Regions from separate parts of the Streptomyces sp. NPDC054840 genome, predicted to be linked through region 2. Evidence: riboswitches for the same ligand, from Rfam matches in the RefSeq annotation. Region 2 holds a riboswitch; the other holds the start of a gene.
What was found. Region 2 has a riboswitch for cobalamin ahead of ACWGIU_RS11335 (FecCD family ABC transporter permease). Riboswitches for the same ligand answer to the same signal wherever they lie in the genome.
Positions count from the first base shown of each region.

Region 1 (5,231 bases), on a different contig from region 2:
GGATCTCCTCGACCGCGTCGAAGGCGGCCGCGCGGTCGTCCGGGTCGGGCAGGTAGGTGTCGAGCAGCGTCAGGTAGAACTGGACGTGCACGGCCTCCTCGAACAGCTGGCGCGACAGGTACAGGCGCGCCTCCGGGGAGTTGATGTGCTTGTAGAGCGTCAGCACCAGGTTGTTCGAGACGATCGAGTCGCCCGTCGCGAAGAAGGCGACCAGCCGGCCGATCATGTGCTGCTCACCGGGCGTCAGCTTCGCGAGGTCCGCGACGTCCGAGTGGAGGTCGACCTCCTCGACGGTCCAGGTGTTCTTGATCGCGTCCCGGTAGCGCTCGTAGAAGTCCGGGTACCGCATCGGGCGGAGCGTGAGCTCGAAGCCCGGGTCCAGGAGGTTCTTCTGGTCGTTGGAGCTCATTACTGGCAGGCCTCGCAGGACTCGGGGTTCTCAAGGGAGCAGGCCAGCGCCTCGGCGTCGGCCACCGCCTGCGGCAGCTCGACGGGGGTGGCCGCCTGCGCGGCGCGGGCGATCCTCGTCGCCGGGCGCGAGCGCAGGTAGTAGGTGGTCTTCAGGCCCTGCTTCCAGGCGTACGCGTACATCGAGCTGAGCTTGCCGATGGTGGGCGTCTCCAGGAACAGGTTCAGCGACTGCGACTGGTCCAGGAACGGCGTACGGGCCGCCGCCATGTCGATCAGACCGCGCTGCGGGATCTCCCACGCCGTGCGGTACAGCTCGCGGACCTCGGCCGGGATCCAGCCGAAGCCCTGGACCGAGCCGGAGGAGTCGCGCAGCGCCTCGCGGGTCTGTGCGTCCCATACGCCGAGCTGCTTCAGCTCCTCCACCAGGTAGCCGTTCACCTGGAGGAACTCACCGCTGAGCGTCTCGCGCTTGAACAGGTTGGAGACCTGCGGCTCGATGCACTCGTACACGCCGGCGATCGAGGCGATCGTCGCCGTCGGCGCGATGGCCAGCAGCAGCGAGTTGCGCATGCCGGACGTCGCGACGCGGGCGCGCAGTGCGTCCCAGCGCTCCGGCCAGTTCAGCTCGACGTCGTAGTGGTCCGGGTGCAGGACACCACGGGCGGTACGGGTCTGCTCCCAGGCCGGCAGCGGGCCGCTGCGCTCGGCGAGGTCGCAGGAGGCCTCGTACGCGGCCAGCATGATGCGCTCGGAGAGCTTGGTGGACAGGGCCTTCGCCTCGGGGGAGTCGAAGGGCAGCTTCAGCTGGAAGAAGACGTCCTGGAGGCCCATCGCGCCCAGGCCCACCGGACGCCAGCGGGCGTTGGAGCGGCCGGCCTGCTCGGTCGGGTAGAAGTTGATGTCCACCACGCGGTCGAGGAAGGTCACCGCGGTGCGGACCGTCTCGTCGATCCGCTCCCAGTCGATGTCGCGACCGTCGGCCGTGTCGATGACGAACGCGCCCAGGTTGACCGAGCCGAGGTTGCAGACGGCCGTCTCGCCGTCGTCGGTGACCTCGATGATCTCGGTGCACAGGTTCGAGGAGTGCACGACGGTGCCCGGCTCGGCGGTCTGGTTCGCCGTGCGGTTGGAGGCGTCCTTGAAGGTCATCCAGCCCTGGCCGGTCTGCGCCAGGGTGCGCATCATCCGGCCGTACAGGTCGCGGGCGGGCATGGTCTTGCGGGCCAGGCCGTCCGCCTCGGCCTTGCGGTAGGCGGCGTCGAACGCGTCGCCCCACAGGTCCACCAGCTCGGGCACGTCGGCCGGGGAGAACAGCGACCACTCGGCGTCGGCGTTCACGCGGCGCATGAACTCGTCCGGCACCCAGTGGGCGAGGTTCAGGTTGTGCGTACGGCGCTGGTCCTCGCCGGTGTTGTCGCGGAGCTCCAGGAACTCCTCGATGTCCGCGTGCCAGGTCTCCAGGTAGACGGCGGCGGCGCCCTTGCGGCGGCCACCCTGGTTCACGGCGGCGACGGAGGCGTCGAGGGTCTTCAGGAACGGCACGATGCCGTTGGAGTGGCCGTTGGTGCCGCGGATCAGCGAACCGCGGGCGCGGATGCGGGAGTACGAGAGGCCGATGCCGCCGGCGTGCTTGGAGAGCCGGGCCACCTGGTGGTAGCGGTCGTAGATCGAGTCGAGCTCGTCCAGCGGCGAGTCCAGCAGGTAGCAGGAGGACATCTGCGGGTGCCGGGTACCGGAGTTGAAGAGCGTCGGGGAGGACGGCAGGTAGTCCAGACGGCTCATCAGCCGGTACAGCGAGGTCACTTCCTCCACGGCCTGGACGCTGTCGTCGGCGGCCAGACCGCAGGCCACGCGCAGCATGAAGTACTGCGGGGTCTCGATGACCTGACGGGTGATCGGGTGGCGCAGCAGGTAGCGGCTGTGCAGCGTGCGCAGTCCGAAGAAGCCGAAGCGGTCGTCGGCGCCCTCGGCGAGGGTCAGCTCGACGAGCGAGTCGAGCCGGCTCGCGTGGGCACGGACGAACTCGGCCGTGCGGTCGGCGATGAGGCCCTCGCGGTGGCCGACCTCGACGGAGGCCGAGAAGGAGGTGGAGCCCTGGCTCGCGGCCTCGTCGCGCACGGCCAGCGTCAGCAGGCGGGCGGCGAGCCGGGAGTAGGCCGGGTCCTCGGAGATCAGACCGGCGGCGGCCTCGGTGGCCAGCCCGCGCAGTTCGGCGTCGTCGGCGGCGGAGCTGCGGCCGCGCAGCGCGGAGGCGGCGACCCGGCCGGGGTCGGTGTCGGGGAGGTCCGCCGTCAGTTCGGTGAGGGTACGCAGCAGCGTGGCCCCCGGGCCCTCGGTGTTGTCGCCAGAAGTGGACTCGGCGCGCGGTGCGGAAGGCGCGATGGTCACGGCGGGAGCTCTCCCTCGCTCGGCCCGGTCATCGGCGGAGCGGGGCGCGAGCGGGCGCACGCGGGCGCGACGAGAACGCGTACCCCGCATGGCGTCCACCGGCCCAACCGCGAGGCCCGGACGAATCGGCACCCGGTTCGGTCGAGCCGGGCGCGCTGACGGCAGGTCATCGGACTTGGTGTCCGGTAGCCGGACACTTCATACCGTTGCGGGACAGTTCCGGATTCGCACCGGATTCCCCTGCGGCGACAGCAGGCATGAGCATACATGTGGGGGCGGCCCTCTGCGGTAACCCCCACATGTAGTGTCGACGTGGCTACAGCTTGAGCCGGTAAGTGAGGAGTGTCAGGCCTTCGATCGGCGCCCAGTCCCGCTCCGGAGTGCGTACGAAGCCCAGTCGCGCGTAGATCCGGTGGGCCCCGGCCATGCTGCGCTGGGTGGAGAGAACCAGGCCGGTCACACCCTCCAGGGCCGTCGCCCGCTCGATGCAGGCCCGCACCAGAGCCTCGCCGGCGCCCTGGCCCCGCGCCGCGTGGGCCACCGCGAGCATGCGGAACTCCGCCTCGTCCGGGGCGGCGATGTCGGCGAGCGGACTGCCCGGAGGGGCGAAGGTCACACCGCCCAGCAACCGACCGTCCCGCACGGCGACGAGCACCTCGCCCCCGGCGGCCCGGCCGGCCACGTCGCGCAGCACGTTCGCGTAGTGGTCGTCCTCGTTGGAGTCCAGATGCCCGTCGGCGAGGTAGGCCTGCGCCGTGATCGCACCCAGCTCCGCGTACTCGGCGGGCCGCACCGCCCTGATCACCGTGTCCATGCGGTCGAGTGTGCAGGACGGGTGTTGGGGGGCGGCGCCATCGTCGGAGACGGCACCGTCGAGGAAGGTGAGCGAGGCATGACCGTGATGACCGACCGCCCCCACATGCTGACCGAGGAGTTCGAGACCCTCGCGCGTATAGGCGCCAGAGAGGTGGAGGGGCTGCGGTTGGAATTCATCGACGGGAAGCTGGGGGTCAAGGCGGTGCCTGATGGGGATCAGGACCGGATCGTTGTGTGGCTGTCCCGCATCTGTATGCAGCTCCGGCCCGAGGTCTGGCTCCACGTGGAACGCGGCCTGAAGGTCGAGCAGTACCGTTCGGGCCGGGCGCGCCCGGATGCCTCCCTCGCCCCGGATGGCGCATTCGAAGGGCAGGGGGAATGGGCCGACCCGGCTCCTGTCCTGATGGTCGTCGAGGTTACGTCGTACGACTCCGGCACCGACGAACGCGACCGTAAGGCGAAGCCGCCCGCGTACGCGGCGACAGGCATCCCCGTCTACCTCCTCATCGACCGGGACAACTGCCTGGTGCATGTCCACAGCGATCCCGACGGGAGGCTGTACGAGACGGTGCGCACCATCCCCTTCGGCAAGGACGTCGAGCTGCCTGAGCCCGTCGGGTTCTCCTTCCCGACCGAGCCCCTCAAGGACTGGGTGCGCTGAGGAATGCCGAAGGGCCCCGCTGCCTCAGGTGGCGGGGCCCTTCGTGCGCGTCAGCAGCAGCGGAAGCCCTCGCGGGGGTCCGCCTCGCGGGCGTCCGTACGGGCGCGTTCGAAGGCGCGGCGGGTCAGGACCTCCGCGTCCGGGTCGTGGGTGCGGGCGTGGGCCACGTACCGGTCGTACGCGGCCTCCCCGGAGAACTCCCGTACGTAGAACCTGGCCCTGGCCAGCACGCTCCGTACGGTGCTCACGCCACCGGCTCCTTGACGTGTCCGCCGCCCGCGTCCGGACCCGCCGCGGCGAGCTCCGCCCGCTCCCCGGCGGTCGCGATCAGCCCGGCCGGGGCGACGATCTTCGACTCGGTCCACGGGGTCTCGGAGAGGGTCGCCGACCCCGGGTCGCGGACGGCCTTGAGGCAGGTCCTGGCCGCGTCCGCGAGGACCACGATGATCAGGAGGGCGAAGAGGGCGCACAGGACGCCGTCGACCGTGGCGTTGGTGACCACGGTGTGCATGTCGTCCATGTTCTTGGCGGGCGCCAGGACCTTGTCGGCGTCGATTCCGGCCTGGTACTTGTCGCGCTGGGCGAAGAAGCCGACCTTCACGTCGTCGGAGAAGATCTTCTGGTAGCTCGCGGTGAGGGTCACCGTGGCGTCCCAGACCAGCGGAACGCCCGTCACCCAGGCCCACTTGAGCCGGCCGGACTTGATCAGCAGCGTGGTGCAGACGGCCAGCGCGACCGCGGCGAGCAGCTGGTTGGCGATGCCGAAGAGCGGGAAGAGCTGGTTGATGCCGCCGAGCGGGTCCTTGATGCCGACCCACAGGAAGTAGCCCCAGCCGGCCACGACGATCGCGCTCGCGAACCACACGCCGGGCTTCCAGCTGACGTCCTTGAAGGACTTGTGCACGTTGCCGAGGGTGTCCTGGAGCATGAACCGGCCCACGCGGGTGCCCGCGTC
Region 1 covers NZ_JBSGZP010000065.1:5,022-10,252, forward strand. The annotation lists gene ACWGIU_RS07525 (ribonucleotide-diphosphate reductase subunit beta) at 1-409, opposite strand, end outside; gene ACWGIU_RS07530 (ribonucleoside-diphosphate reductase subunit alpha) at 409-2,799, opposite strand; cobalamin riboswitch at 2,943-3,064, opposite strand; gene ACWGIU_RS07535 (GNAT family N-acetyltransferase) at 3,116-3,613, opposite strand; gene ACWGIU_RS07540 (Uma2 family endonuclease) at 3,692-4,276, shown strand; gene ACWGIU_RS07545 (YbdD/YjiX family protein) at 4,327-4,524, opposite strand; gene ACWGIU_RS07550 (carbon starvation CstA family protein) at 4,521-5,231, opposite strand, start outside.
Region 1: it holds a riboswitch for cobalamin, as region 2 does, so the genes downstream of both, ACWGIU_RS07530 (ribonucleoside-diphosphate reductase subunit alpha) here and ACWGIU_RS11335 (FecCD family ABC transporter permease) in region 2, are expected to answer to the same signal.

Region 2 (5,231 bases):
AAGATTCTTCCCAGGTTCCGCAGGTCGGTGTACAGAGCTTCCAGCGGCGGCATCACCCCGCGTGCCTTTCCCTGCCCGTTGCGGCACGATTCACTCAGCAGGTACGAGTCGATGCCCACCTTCTCCAACTCGGCGGGGCTGAAGCCCTCCCCCTCGTTGAAGCCGTAGTTCCAGCCCGCGAACACCAGATCGGCGCGGGCGTCAAGGACCAGCTCCTTGTTGATCGTCTTCTGCGAGAGCCACTTCGTCTTCTGGTAAGCGTCCTTCCAGGGAACGGATGTGAGATCGCCCCTGTCGTCGGGCATCACATAGCCCGCCATACGGTCCTCAAGCCCCAGCGCGAACATGATCTCGGTGATACCGACGTCATTGGTGACCACGCGCTGTGGAGCCTTGTCGTAGCTCTTCTTCTGGCCGCAGTTCTCGACGGTCACCGGATAGTGGCCGCCGCGAGCCTTGGCATCACCACCCTCCCCGTCCCGAGGGGTGACCTCCGCGCCGCATCCGGTGAGCACCAGGGCGGCAGCGAATGCGAGTGCGGCGGGGCGTACGAGGTTCGGCATGGCCATGACTCCTCAGGAAGCGGGCTGAGTGGGCAGGAGACGGTCGAAGAGCAGCTGTACGGCGCCGGACTCCGGATGCGGTACCCGGTGGGCCCGTACGCCGAAGACCTCGGCCAGCAACTCGGGCGTGAGCACGTCGTGCGGAGCGCCGGAAGCGACGATTCGGCCGCTGTCGATGACGTAGAGGAGGTCGCAGTGGAGCGCGGCGAGGTTGAGGTCGTGCAGCGCGGTGAGCACCGTCAGCCCACTGCCGCGCACCAGAGCCAGCACTTCCAACTGCTGGGCGATGTCGAGGTGGTTGGTGGGCTCGTCGAGCACCAGGACGCGGGGCTGCTGTGCGAGTGCGCGGGCGATCAGGACCCGCTGCTTCTCGCCTCCGGAGAGGGTGAGGAAGCCGCGGTCGGCGAGGTGGCCGGCCCCGACCCTCACCAGCGCGGCCTCGCACATCCTCCGGTCTTCGTCGGTGGCCCGGGCCACGGACCGCTGGTACGGCAGTCGCCCCATCGCCACCACCTCCGCGACCGTGAAGTCGAATTCGGTGACCGCTTCCTGGGGCAGGGCGGCCAGCCGACGGGCGCCTTCGCGCGCACTCAGGGAGTGCAGGTCCTCGCCGCCGAGCAGGACCGTACCGGCGGAGGGGCGCAGGGCGCGGTAGACGCAGCGCAGCAGGGTGGACTTGCCGCTGCCGTTGGGCCCGACGAGCCCGACGACCTGCCCGTCGTCCGCGCGTAGCGTGGCCTCCCGTACCAGCCGCGCGCCGGCGATTTCGACCGTCAGTGCATCGATGTCGATCCGCATCACGCGCCTCCGAAGGTGTAGGAGCGGCGGCGCATCAGCAGGACGAAGCACGGCACGCCGATGGCGGCGGTCAGCACGCCTACCGGCAGCTCGACGGGTGCGAGCACCACCCGGGACAGGATGTCCACCCAGATCAGCAGGACGGCGCCCGCGAGTGGGGCGACGGCCAGCAGCCGGCGGTGGTCGGCGCCGACCAGCATCCGTGCGGCGTGCGGGACCATCAGGCCGACGAAACCGATCGCACCGCTCACCGCGACCACGGCACCCGTGACGGCGGCACAGACCAGGAACAGCTCCTTGCGCAGCCTCCCCGCGTCCACCCCCAAGGCCGCCGCGGTCTCATCACCCATCGCCAGGGCGTTCAGGCGACGCGCTGACACAGTGAGGTGGGCGAGGCCGGCGAGCACGGCTCCCGCGGCGATCGGCACGGAGGCCCAGCTGGCTCCGCCGAGGCTGCCGAGCAGCCACATCATCGCGGAGCGGGCCGCCTCGCCGCGTTCGGCCGCGAACACCATGAACGTGGTGACGGCCGAGAAGCCGTAGTACATCGCGGTGCCCGTCAGGACGAGCCTCAGCGGGGTCAGGCCATCAGCGGTGCGGGCGATCGCGTACACCAGCGCCATGGCGAGGAGCGCGGAGAGGAAGGCCGCCGTGGACAGGGCCCACAGACCGAGAGCGCCGAAGGCCCCGAAGAGGAGGACGGCATTGGCACCGACGGCCGCGCCCGAGGATATGCCCAGGACGAACGGGTCGGCGAGGGCGTTGCGGACCATGGCTTGCACGGCGACGCCGATCGCCGACAGGCCGGCTCCGACGACCGCGGCCAGCACGGCTCGGGGGAAGCGCAGTTCCCACACGATCGTGTAAGCCGGCGCTTCGTCATGCGCTATGGAACCGCCGGTCAGTCCCGCCCACAGAAAACGCAGTACCTCGCCCCAGGACAGTCCCGACGCCCCCATCCCCGCCCCACACACGATGGAGAGCACAAGTGCGACGGACAGGGTGACGAAGAGAAGGGGCAGTGATACGTGCTTGGGCGCGGGGCCGACGCCGGTAGGCGCCGTGTGAGGTGGCGCGGCTGGTTCAAGTTCCAGGGGTGTGGCCACGGGCGGATCGCCTTCGCCTCAGGCCGTGCCCTACATGAGGACAGGAGCGGCCCGGGACGCGGGGCGCCCTGCGCAGCGCCTTCTCGCAGTCCACGGCGAATTGACAGGAGCCTTCATCACCGCGGGTAATCGGGCTCACGGAGCCGCATGTGCGGCTCCGCCTACCGTTGCGGGTCAGCGCCGGACTTCGACCGGACTTCCCCCGTGGGACGGTTTGCAGCATAACCTGCACGCAGGGCCTCCTTCGACACCGAACCGCAGATCGAGGGGGCCCGCGTTGCGTCTGGCGAGCGGCAGGATCGGAGGCGTGGGTCGGCCAACTGACCACGCGTGGGCCCACGGATCCGAAACGAAGAGCTGTGCACCGCCTCCGTGGCCTCGGCACCGCTGAGCCGTTGTGGTGGAGGCGAACTCGGAAATCCGGCGTGGCGCCGCTGATCGAGACCCGCCGGGCGGCGGCCGCGTGCGCGCGACGCATCCGTTCTTGATCATCACGCTCTGTCGGTGCGACGAACCGGCGAGGGCGTCCTTGGCGAAGGAACGGCGGCCGGGCGTCCTGGCCTCAACGTCGCCACTCTCCACCACACCGGCGCCCGGACGGTAAGGCCCGCGAGATCAAGGGCGTCGGACGCGGTTCAGCCGGCCTCCGGGATTCGCCCGGGCACGGATGCCGGACGGCACCGCCTGGCGTACTGCCCGTTCCACCGTCACACTCCCTCCGTCACGACGTCGGCCTCGGGGTGCTCAACAGGCCGGGGCGGCGGCACGTCACGTCCGGGCCAGCGGAACACCAGGCGGCAGAGGTCCTTGTCCAGGACGTCGCCGGCGGGCAGCGCGTCGTCGGGCGTGCCGGCCGGGTGGACCGTCAGGACGGGATCGGAGTGTTGCTCGTTGTCGTCTGCGCGGATGTGGCGGTCCCAGGACCGGACCGTGGCCGCCAGCCGCTCGGCGAGCGCGGGTCCCTGCTCGCCGAAGGCGTGGACGGTCCACTCCCACTCCTTGTCCTGCGGGTTGTCGCCGTCCTTGGTCTGGACGTGGATCAGGTAGGCGAGCGAGGCGTCGCCGACGATCGCGGGGGCGTCGCGGTCCTTCGCGATGCCGGTCACACCCTCGTCCGGTTCCTGGTGGGCGGCCAGGCGGCAGAAGCCCGACAGGGTGGTGGCCGCGTACAACTGCAGGGAACCGAAGTAGGCGTTCGCCCCCATGGTCACGCCCGTGGGGACCTCGTACCGCGGCCCGCGCAGCGCCTCCAAGCCCGTCGTATCGGCGGCGGTGCCGTGCTCGAAGCGGACCGTCAGCCCGCCGTCGAGGAGGGCGAGGACCGGGATGGTGCGAGCCTGCTGTCCTTGGTCGCGGACGAAACCGCAGTACGTGAAGTGACGGGCGCGCAGCACCTCGCCGTGCCGCTCGAAGGTGATCGCCCGGGTGTAGCCGCCCATCTCCAGCGGCAGGACCAGACGGCCGCCCTCGGCCAGCTGCTCCCGCCAGGCCGGGGCGATGTCCCAGCAGTTGTAGGTGATCATGCCGGCGTCGAAGCCGCCGCGCGGCACGAGGTGCCCAGGTGCGCCGAGGGCGGCGTCGGCTTCAACGGCGGAGACGCGGCCGCTGCCGGCCTCCGTGAGGAACCGGCGGGTGCGGCGCACGACCCACGTGTCGATGTCGACGGTGACCACGCGTCCGCCGGGTCCGGTGACGTGGGCGATCAGCTCGGCGTTGTAGCCGCCGGATCCCGCCTCGAACACCATCGCGTCCGGCTCCAGGCCCAGGTGCTCGATCATGTCGGCCTGAAGCCAGGCCGCAGACACCGAGCTGATCGCCGTCCCGGCCTCGTCGTAGCGGGTGATGACGGCCCGGTCGCCGCCGTCGTACGCGGCAGCGAGGTTCGCCTCCGGGGCGAAACGGTGCCGGGGCACGGTCCACAGCGCCTCCTGCACCAGCGCGGAGGGGGCCCAGCCGCCGTCGGTGACCATCTGAGTCATCGACGCGCGCAGCCTGGCGGCCTCCGCCGGCACGGGCGGCTGGTCGGCGGCGATGAGGTAGGAGGTCGCCGGCGGCACGCCGGGAAGGACGCCGGGCCACACGGCGTCGAGCGCGAGAGCGGCCGGGGCGAACACGTCCCCGACGCAGCCGAGGGCGTGGAGGTCGAAGAACTCCCAGCGGTCGAACTTATCCGGCTCGGGGTTGGCCAGAGTGCCCGTCCAGGCGGTGATGCGGACGACGGCCGTCAGCCGCGGGACCCCGTGGCTGTCGTCGACCAGCATCGTCACCACGTGCGCGTCGGCCGGATCGGCGACCAGCCCGGTCTCCTCGGCGAATTCGCGCACCGCCGCGGCGGCGAAGTCCTCCGGGCCGGTGGTCTTGCCGCCGGGCAGCTCGAGCATGCCGCTCCGGGAGCGGCCCAGCAGGACCCGGCCAGCGTCGTCGGTGACGACGGCGAGGGCGCCGGTCAGGGCGTGACCGATGGTCGGCCGCTTCTCGACGGCCCGGGCGTCGAGATGGCACGGCCCACGCAGGACCAGGAAAGCCAGACCGTCCGCGTCCAACCGCTCCACCGTGGCCCAGCCCGCACCGAGCAGCGTGATCTCGTCCTCGTCCAGGGCGATCCCGCGCCGCTCCGCGGGGGTGTTCTCGACGACCGGGGTGATGGCGACGAGTGCGCCGCCGTCTCGCAGCCGCTCGCCCAGCCCGTGAACGATCTGGCCGCGGTCTCGCACGAACGGGTATACCAGCCGCAGCGTGATCAGGTCGTATCCCTCCTCGTGTA
Region 2 covers NZ_JBSGZP010000114.1:344-5,574, forward strand. The annotation lists partial or broken gene ACWGIU_RS11325 (ABC transporter substrate-binding protein) at 1-563, opposite strand, end outside; gene ACWGIU_RS11330 (ABC transporter ATP-binding protein) at 576-1,361, opposite strand; gene ACWGIU_RS11335 (FecCD family ABC transporter permease) at 1,361-2,467, opposite strand; cobalamin riboswitch at 2,571-2,713, opposite strand; gene fxlM (methyltransferase, FxLD system) at 3,175-5,231, opposite strand, start outside.